3 regions of the Hydrogenophaga atypica genome follow, and region 2 is predicted to be linked to each of the others. Evidence: predicted binding sites of a transcription regulator. Region 2 holds the regulator's gene; each other region holds the start of a gene.
The links. The regulator sigma-54, encoded in region 2, starts transcription at its own class of promoters, with help from an activator protein. The targets are predictions, from matches to a motif close to TGGCANGNAANCTGCTTT.

Region 1 (3,272 bases), on a different contig from region 2:
CGAGGCGCTGGCCTTGGTGTGCTTGCGCACCTCTTCCAGCGTGAACAGGCCCTTGTCCTTGATGGCCTTGCAGATGGCGCCCTTCTTGACGCCGTTGCAGCCGCAGACCTCGGCCTCGTCGGGCATGCTGGCGGCTTTGTTGTGGCCTTCGTGGCCCACGTCGCCGATGTTGGACTCGCCGAACATCAGCTTGTCGCGGATGTCGGCCACGCTGCGGCCCTCGCGCAGCAGCTTGAAGTACCACGAGCCGTCCACCGTGTCGCCGTACAGGCAGGCGCCCACCAGCTTGTCGCCCTGGATCACCAGCTTTTTGTAGACACCGCCAAAGGGGTCGCTCATCACGATCTCTTCCGCGCCATCACCGCCCATGAAGTTGCCGGCCGAGAACAGGTCGATGCCGGTGACCTTGAGTTTGGTCGAGGTGAGCGAGCCGGTGTAGCGGCCGATGCCGAACTCGGCCAGGTGTGTGGCCAGCACCTTGCCTTGCTCGAACAGCGGCGCCACCAGGCCGTAGGCAATGCCCCGGTGCGCCGCGCACTCGCCCACGGCGTAGATGCGCGGGTCGGTCACGGTTTGCAGGGTGTCGCTGACCACAATGCCGCGGTTGACGTGCAGGCGCATCGTCTCGGCCAACTCGGTGTTGGGACGTATGCCCACGGCCATCACCACCAGGTCGGCCGGCACCTCGCTGCCGTCCTTGAACTTCACCGACGTGACCCGACCATCGTCACCGCCCACCAGCTCCTGCGTGTTGGCGCCGATCAGGAACGTCATACCCCGCTCTTCCAGCGACTTCTGCAGCAGCTTGCCCGCCACGTCGTCGAGTTGGCGCTCCATCAGCCAGGGCGAGACGTGCACCACGCTCACGCTCATGCCGCGTTTCATCAGGCCGTTGGCCGCTTCCAGGCCCAGCAGGCCGCCGCCGATGACCACCGCGTGCTTGTACTGCGCGGCGGCATCGATCATGGCCTGGGTGTCGGCGATGTCGCGGTAGGCCAGCACGCCCTTCAGGTCTTTGCCGGGGATGGGCAGGATGAACGGGTTGGAGCCGGTGGCCATGATCAAGCGGTCGTATTCGGCCGACACCTTCTCGCCGGCTGCGTTCACCGCGTGCACCACGCGCTTGACCCGGTCCACCTCGGTCACCTTGGTGCCCGCGTGCAGCGTGACGCCGTTGTCGCTGTACCAGGACCAGTCGTTGAGGACAATTTCCTCCAGCGTCTGCTCGCCAGCGAGCACCGGCGACAGCAGGATGCGGTTGTAGTTGGGGTGGGGCTCGGCGCCGAAAACCGTGATGTCGTAGAGGTCGGGAGCGATCTTGATCAGCTCCTCCAGCGTGCGCACGCCGGCCATGCCGTTGCCCACCATCACCAGTTTGGATTTCTTCATCGCGGCTGCTCCTGATTGTGTTTCGCCTGGAAACGAAAGAAGTCGTGGCGCACAGGCGGAAGGGCACACGCAGCGGCGCGGACCGGTCACCTGGCGGCAAAAAATGGGGTGCAACAGTGCGGCCCAAAAGCCATCCAAGACCCGCCTGCGGTCGGGTCACGTTCACCAGCGCATGCACGGCGTTGTGCACACATGCCCCGCTGTTGCGGTCGGGGCGCGACGCGTCGTCACGTCTGCCAGAGGTTATGCAAGACGTGTGCCACGTGGTCGGCGTGTGCGGCAGCCGTTGGCGTCACCCGCTGGCGGCACTTGCTTCCGCCTTTCACGGTCATGCCGCTGCCCAGGGTTGTGCGTGTTGCACCAAGTTGGGCAGGTGCTGCGCGGTTGCTTAGCCAAGCCCCCAGTTACCATCGCCGCATGAGCGAAAACACCCAAGCACCCATCCGCGAAGACCGCGTGTGGAGCGATGAACACTGGACCGCCCGTGTCATCAAGAACGAAGACGATGATGGCTGGGCGGTGGCCATGTACCTAGATGGCGAAGCCGAGCCGGCCCTGGTGGGGCCATGGACCATGGGACGTGACAAGAAGAACCCCAAGCCGCTGGACACCGCTGCGTTCAACACGCTGGTGAAGACGGCCAAGGAGTTCATCCGCCGCTCTGAGCAGCAACGCCATGCGGCGCTGAACAAAAACGTCACTGTGGATGTCGATGGTCGTCGCATTCGGGTCGAACTGTGCATCGTGCCCGACGAGGAGGGCGCCACCGCGACGCTGCGGGCGGTGGATGCGCTGGACGACGAGCTGGCTTGTGTTCCGGTGGCACCCACGTTCAAGCTGAACGTGGACACGGCGCAAGCCTGGGTGCTCGCCGGTTTTGAGCGGCCACGCGGATGATCGAAGCGCTCATTTCCGGCCACCTCATGGGCGATGCCTCGCGGCGCATCGACAAGGCGGGTCGCGAATTCATTGTGGCCCGTGTGCTGGCGCGCAACCGCGCCGACGAAGAGTTCATCGTCAATGTGATCGCTTTTGACGAAGCGCCGTGTGCCGCGCTGCTGGCGCTGGCCGACGGCGACGCGCTGAGCCTGGCCGGCGCGCTCACGCCCAAGGTGTGGACCGACAAACAGGGCAACACCCGACCCAGCCTGGACCTGGTGGCGGCCCGGGTGGTGGGTGCGCGCTCGGACAACCCCACCATGTCTGACGCGCAGGGCCATTGACGGACTCACACCACCATCCAACGCATCAGCACCCAAAACAGCACGGCCAGGAATGTGGTTTCCATCACCACCAGCGCCGCGGGTTTCCAGCCCACGCTCAGGATCTCCTTGATGTGGGTCTTCATGCCGATGGCGGCCATCGCGCCCACCAGAAAGGCTCGCGACAACTCGTTGCCGCCGGCCACCGCCCAGCGGGGCAGGGTGTCCAGGCTGTTCACCACCACCAGCAGCACGAACACCACGGCAAAACCCGGCAGCAGGGGTGGGCGCGATGGCGGGGCCTGGCCACTGGCCGTGGCGGCGTCGTGTGACTGTGCATGGAGGCGGTGGGTCATCCAGGCCGCGAACACCAGGACGGGCACCAGCATCGCCACACGCATCAGCTTGACCACGGTGGCGGCGTCCCCCGTGGCGGGCCCCATGCTGTAGCCTGCTCCCACCACCTGGGCCACATCGTGGATGGTGCCTCCCAGGAACATGCCGGCGTGCACCGCGTCCAGCCCCAGCAGTCGTGCCAGCACCGGGTACAACACCATGGCCACGGTGGACAGGGTGCTCACGCTGATGACGGTGAACAGCGTGGCCTTGTCTCGCTGCGGGTGGTGGGGGAAGGTCGCCGCAATGGCCATCGCAGCCGAAGCGCCACAAATGCCCACCGCG
Region 2 (3,272 bases):
AAGACAACGTGCGTGCCGTGCTGGAGCTGCAGGACGACCCCGCCACCGGCAAGCCCTACACCGCCAAAGCCCTGGACGAACGCCTGACGCAACTGCTGGAAGACCTGCACGTGTCGCACCTGCGCTCGTCGCCGGCACCCGCCTTGTCGGGCGGCGAACGGCGCCGGGTCGAAATCGCCCGAGCACTGGCGAGCAACCCGCGCTTCATCCTGCTCGACGAGCCCTTTGCCGGCATCGACCCGATTGCCGTCATCGAGATCCAGCGCATCATCGGCTTCCTCAAGTCGCGTGGCATCGGCGTGCTCATCACCGACCACAACGTGCGCGAAACGCTGGGCATCTGCGACCACGCCTACATCATCAACGAGGGCCGCGTGCTGGCCCGGGGCACGCCTTCGGAGATCGTCGAAAACGCAGATGTGCGAAGGGTGTACCTCGGCGAGCATTTTCGAATGTGAACATGAAGCAAAGCCTTTCGCTTCGTGTTTCCCAGCATCTGTCGCTGACCCCGCAACTGCAGCAGTCCATCCGGCTGCTGCAGCTCTCCACGCTGGAGATGGCGCAGGAGGTCGAGCAGATGCTCGACGAGAACCCCTTCCTGGAGCGCAGCGAGGAGGTGGCCGAGCGCGAGGCGTTTGGGGTGGATGCCGAAAACGCGCCGGTCAGCACCGGCGACCAGGTGAGCGAATGGAGCGCGGACAGCGGCCCGGCGACCACCAGCAGCGAAAGCGACGACTTCAGCGAAGAGGTGGGCAGCAGCGAGCCCGACTGGGACGGTGATGGCACCGTGTCCTTCACGCCCGACGACGGCGAATGGGGCGGCGAGGCCGCGCCGCGCAACCGCAACAACGCCGACGATGAAACCGCCAGCGCCGCCGAGCTGGCCAGCGAACACATCAGCCTGCAGGCCCACCTGCACCAGCAGGCCCTGGGCCTGCGGCTCAATGAAGAGGAGCGCGCGGCGCTGTACTTCCTGATCGAATCGCTCAACGACGACGGCTACCTAGACGAGCCCATCACCGACCTCGCCGCCGCGCTGGCTGGCGACGACTGGGAGGCCCGTGAAGCCACCGAACAGGCCCTGAACCTGGCGCTGCACTGGCTGCAGAACATGGACCCGGCTGGTGTGGGTGCGCGCGATCTGGCCGAATGCCTGCGGCTGCAAATCGAAGAGCTGCGCAACAGCCCCGCCGCCCAGGCCGCGCTGGCCATGTGCGCGCAGCCGCTGGACCTGCTGGCGCGGCGCGACGCCAAACGCCTGGCCGCCGCCTGCCACCTGGACGAGGCCGTGGTGCGCGAGGGCCTGGCGCTGATCAGCCGGTTGGAGCCCAAGCCGGGCCGGCGCTTCGCCAACGTGGAACGCAACACCGTGGTGCCCGACGTCATCGTCACCAAGGCGGGGCGCGGCTTCAAGGTGCAGCTCAACCCCGACGTGATGCCACGCCTGCGGGTGCACGACATCTACGCCAACGCGCTGCGACAAGGGCGCGGCGACAAGGGCGAAGGTGCGGCCAGCATGCAGCAGCGGCTGCAGGAGGCGCGCTGGTTCATCAAGAACATCCAGCAGCGCTTCGACACCATCCTGCGGGTCTCCAGCGCCATCGTCGAGCGCCAGCGCAACTTCTTCATGCACGGCGAGCTGGCCATGCGCCCGCTGGTGCTGCGCGAGATCGCCGATGAGCTGGGCCTGCACGAATCCACCATCAGCCGCGTGACCACCGCCAAGTACATGGCCACGCCTTTTGGCACCTACGAGCTCAAGTACTTCTTCGGCTCCAGCCTGGGGACGGAGACCGGCGGCAACGCGTCGAGCACCGCCGTGCGCGCGCTGATCAAACAGTTTGTGGCGTCTGAAGATGTGGCCAAGCCGCTGTCGGACAACCAGCTGTCGGAAATGCTCAAGGAACAAGGCATTGAGTGTGCACGCCGCACGGTGGCCAAGTACCGCGAAGCCCTTCGTATCGCACCGGCCAACTTGCGCAAACGTTGAAATGACACAATGACGGCGGCGCCCGCGCCAGCCATGACGTGGCTCTCGCCGCATGAATGGGTCCCGTCATGGCGCAACGCGCCGTCCTACCAGTGGCGCAGCCACGAGGTCATTCCGTCATCACCATGAACCAACTCACCCTTTTCCTGCCCTGCGCCGCTGGCGTGGAGGACTTTCTGGCCGCTGAGGTCAAGCGCATCGTGGGCGTGGCCGATGGCGACATGTCACGCTCGCGCGGCGGTGTGTTGCTCAAGGCCAGCTGGCGCGACGCCATGCTGCTCAACCTGCACAGCCGCCTGGCGCAGCGCGTGTTGGTGGAGCTGGCCTACGAGCCGTACCGCAGCGAAGACGACATCTACGAGATCGCCTGCGGTGTGGCCTGGGAAATCTGGATGACGCCCCGGCACACGCTCAAGGTGGAGATCACCGCGCAACACAGCCCGCTCAAGAGCCTGAACTTTGCCGCCCTGCGGGTGAAGGACGCGGTCTGCGACCGCCTGCGCCACAAAACCGGCGAACGCCCCAGCATCGACACCACCTGGCCCGATGTGCGGGTGTTTGCCCACCTGACCGAAGGCCAGTGCTCCGTCTACATCGACACCTCGGGCGAGCCGCTGTTCAAACGCGGCTGGCGCGAGGACAAAGGCGACGCGCCGCTGAAAGAAACCCTGGCCGCCGCCATGATCGCGGCCACCGGCTGGGACGGCAGCCAGGGCGCCGCCCTGCCCCTGTACGACCCCTGCTGCGGCAGCGGCACCGTGCTCATCGAGGCCGCGCAGATGGCGCTGAACATCGCGCCCGGCAGCACACGCCGCTTTGCCTTCGAAAAACTGCTGCCCTTCCAGTCTCACGTGTGGCAGGGCATCAAGGCCCAGGCACAGGCCGCACAAAAGCCCTGGCCCGAAGGGCAAAAGCCCTTCATCTTTGGCAGCGACGTGGCCTTCCGCATGGTGGACTTCGCGCAGCGCAACGCGCAGCGCGCTGGCGTGGCACACGCCATCGAACTGCGCGGTGGCGACGCGCTGCAACGTTTGCCGCCCAGCGAGCACCCCGGCGTGATGCTGCTCAACCCGCCCTACGGTGAGCGCATCGCTGCGGCGGGTGTGGCGGGCCAAAAAGCCGCCGTGCGCGCGCGCGAGCACGCCCAGAACGCCGACGGCAGCGAAGTGGACGCCTTCTTCGAACGCTTGGCCAGCCACTGGAAAAAACACTACAGCGGCTGGAGCGCCTGGCTGCTCACGCCCGACCTGAAGTTGCCGGGCAAGATGCGCTTCAAGGAAAG
Region 3 (3,272 bases), on a different contig from region 2:
CCTCGGTGAACGCGAGGCTGTAGCCATACACAAACCACAGCACCGAGATCAGCGAGAAGGTGACCATGACCTGCATGAGCACCGACAGCATGTTCTTGCTGCGGACCAGGCCGCCGTAGAACAAGGCCAGGCCAGGCACTGTCATCAGGATGACGAGCAAGGTGGCGACCATCATCCAGGCGGTGTCACCCTTGTTGGGGACGGGCGCCGGAGCCGCTTCGGCGGCAGCGGGTGCCGCAGCGGCAGGCGCAGCGGCCGGTGCGGCGTCAGCGGCTGGCGCCGCCGGGGCGGCCGCAGCAGCAGGCGCCTCGGTGGCGGCAGGCGCAGCGGTCTGGGCCATGGCGGTGAACCCGCCGAAGGTCAGACTCAGGCCCAGGAACAGGCCAGTGATCAGTTTTTTCATGGGATGACTCTTTCTTCTGCGATGGGTTGCCGCTGTCAGAGCGCTTCTTTGCCGGTCTCGCCGGTGCGGATGCGCACGACCTGGTCCAGGCTGTAGACAAAAATCTTGCCGTCGCCAATCTTGCCGGTACGCGCCGCACCTTCGATGGCTTCGATGACGCGATCGACCAGTTCGTCGGCAACCGCCGCTTCGATCTTGACCTTGGGCAGGAAGTCGACAACGTACTCGGCGCCGCGGTACAGCTCGGTGTGCCCTTTTTGGCGGCCAAAGCCTTTGACTTCGGTGACGGTGATGCCCTGCACGCCGATGCCCGAAAGTGCTTCGCGCACTTCGTCCAGCTTGAAGGGTTTGATGATGGCGGTGACCAGTTTCATGGGGTTCCTCTCGATCGCGTTTCGGTCCGGCCCACCCCCGGCGGCGGTGGGCCGGCGGGTTATCACATGGCCTTGGCGAAGGTCACGACCAGGCGGTTCTTGTTGATGTCGCCGTAGACGTCTTTCTTGTTGGCACCCACCAAAGCGCCCTTGACCGAGTAGCCGTCGCCCAGGTCGTAGCCCAGGCCAACGCTGTAGTCGGTGTAGTCGGTGTAGTCGGTGCCGTTCTTGAAATCGGTGAAGCCGACACCCACGCTGGCGGTCAGGCCTTTGGCCACTTCCATCGAGTAGCTCAGGCTCAGGTAGCCGGCCTTGCTGCCACCGAAGTACATGTCGGACACGGTGCGGTAGTACTTGGCACCAAAGCCGGCAAAGCTCACGCCCGCATAGATTTCATTGGTGTTGGCCATGCCAGCGCCGGGGTACATGTAACGCAGGAAACCGACGTCGTAACCCACACCAGCCACTTCGCCCTTGTAGCCACCGTAGATGTCGGTCTCCAGGCTGTTGCCCGGCAGCCAGTTGACGTTGGAGTTCCAGATACCCACATAGGCACCGCTGCTGTGCGCGTAGTCAAAACCGCCTTGCAGGGCGGGCTTGTTGGCGGTCTGGTCCTGGCCACGGAACTTGTAGCTGCTGTTGATCGACACGTTGGCCGACAGCTGGGCAGAAGCCAGCATGGGCGCAGCAGCCAGCGCAACGATGGCCAAAGACTTGAATGCAGAAATTTTCATGGAGGACTCCGGTGGTTGATGGAAGACGGGGCCTCTTAAGCAGGGACTGTGCCAAGCAATGTCAATTCGGTGCCCAAGCCCATGCCACAGGCCTGTCCGCAGGGTAGGATGCGCCCACATCTGCGCCAAAATGCGCCCGCCCCAGCGCTTTCGCGCGTGGCGGCCAGCGTTTTCGCACCAACAACGTGCATTTCAGGGTCGGTACGCGCCGCCAGGGCAATGCACCAAATCAGGGAGTGGCGCCATGGGCTTGTCTTTGGTGCACAGCCGGGCCTTGGTGGGCCTGGACGCACGGCCGGTGCGTGTGGAGGTTCACCTGGCCAATGGCCTGCCCAGCTTCACGCTGGTGGGTTTGGCCGAAACCGAGGTGAAGGAGGCGCGCGAGCGTGTGCGCTCTGCCCTGCTCAACGCCGGGCTGGACTTCCCCTCCAACAAGAAGATCACCGTCAACCTCGCACCCGCCGACCTGCCCAAGGACTCGGGCCGATTTGACCTGCCGATCGCGCTGGGCCTGCTGGCCGCCAGCGGCCAGATCCAAACCGAGCGTCTGAACGGCTGGGAGTTTGCGGGTGAGTTGTCGCTGGGCGGCGAACTGCGGCCGGTCCGGGGCGCGCTGGCCATGGGCCTGGCCACCGGGGACCCACTTGGTGCCAGCCCCAGCCGCTTGGTGCTCCCGCCCGGCAGCGCCGAAGAGGCGGCCATGGTGCCCAGCGCACAGGTCTACCGCGCACACCACCTGCTGGACGTGGTGCGCCAATTTCTGCCCGACGCTTCGCTGGAGTCCATCGCCAGCGGCCCGGACGACGGCGCGGGTTGGTGCCGTGTGCGCAACGAGGCACCCACAGAGGGTCACCGCAGTGGCCGGCCCGACTTCGCGGATGTCAAGGGGCAGCCCCAAGCACGGCGGGCGCTGGAGATCGCTGCGGCAGGTGGACACAGCCTGCTGCTGGTGGGCCCACCGGGCAGTGGCAAGTCCATGCTGGCCCAGCGTTTCGCCGATCTGTTGCCCCCCATGACCGAGGCAGAAGCGCTGGAGGCCGCCGCAGTCGCGTCGCTGGCAGGGCGTTTCCAGCGTGAGGCCTGGGGACAGCGCCCCGTGGCCGCCCCCCACCACACCGCCAGCGCCGTGGCGCTGGTGGGAGGCGGATCGCCACCACGCCCCGGCGAAATCTCCCTGGCGCACCAGGGTGTGCTGTTTCTCGATGAATTGCCCGAGTTCCCCCGCGCGGCCCTGGAAGCGCTGCGCGAACCCCTGGAAACCGGCCGGGTGCGCATCTCCAGGGCGGCACATCAGACGGAGTTTCCTGCACGCTTCGTGCTCGTGGCAGCCATGAACCCGTGCCCGTGTGGCTACCTCGGCCATCGCCAACGCGCCTGCCGCTGCACGCCCGACCAGATTCACCGCTACCAGGGTCGCGTCAGCGGGCCACTGCTCGACCGCATCGACATGCACATCGAAGTGCCCGCCTTGCCCCCTGACGCCTTGCTGGCCCCCCAACAGGGGGAGACCACCGCCGAGGTGGGCACCCGGGTTCAGGCCGCTCGGGCGCTGGCACTGGCCAGACAGGGGCGCCCCAACCAGGCCCTGGACGGGGAGGCATTGGACACCCACGCCCAAGCCACACCCGAAGGCATGGCGCTGTTGCAGAAAATCGCCACCCGCCTGGCGTGGTCGGGGCGCAGCACCCACCGCACGCTGCGCGTTGCCCGCACCATCGCCGATCTGGCCGGCAGCCCACAGGTGGAGCCTGCACACATGGC

Region 1: a site for sigma-54 is predicted at 1,634-1,651, ahead of nirB (nitrite reductase large subunit NirB). Genes of this name have one in related genera too.
Region 3: a site for sigma-54 is predicted at 1,548-1,565, ahead of ACFQPB_RS18270 (TorF family putative porin). Genes of this name have one in related genera too.

The regions. Positions count from the first base shown of each region.
Region 1 covers NZ_JBHTCA010000003.1:67,681-70,952, forward strand. Annotated here, with positions in the region: gene nirB (nitrite reductase large subunit NirB) at 1-1,389, opposite strand, end outside; gene ACFQPB_RS04895 (hypothetical protein) at 1,807-2,286, shown strand; gene ACFQPB_RS04900 (single-stranded DNA-binding protein) at 2,283-2,612, shown strand; gene ACFQPB_RS04905 (YeiH family protein) at 2,618-3,272, opposite strand, start outside.
Region 2 covers NZ_JBHTCA010000005.1:219,146-222,417, reverse strand. Annotated here, with positions in the region: gene lptB (LPS export ABC transporter ATP-binding protein) at 1-458, shown strand, start outside; gene ACFQPB_RS09970 (RNA polymerase factor sigma-54) at 461-1,990, shown strand; gene ACFQPB_RS09965 (THUMP domain-containing class I SAM-dependent RNA methyltransferase) at 2,116-3,272, shown strand, end outside.
Region 3 covers NZ_JBHTCA010000019.1:68,404-71,675, reverse strand. Annotated here, with positions in the region: gene amt (ammonium transporter) at 1-403, opposite strand, end outside; gene glnK (P-II family nitrogen regulator) at 439-777, opposite strand; gene ACFQPB_RS18270 (TorF family putative porin) at 840-1,511, opposite strand; gene ACFQPB_RS18265 (YifB family Mg chelatase-like AAA ATPase) at 1,756-3,272, shown strand, end outside.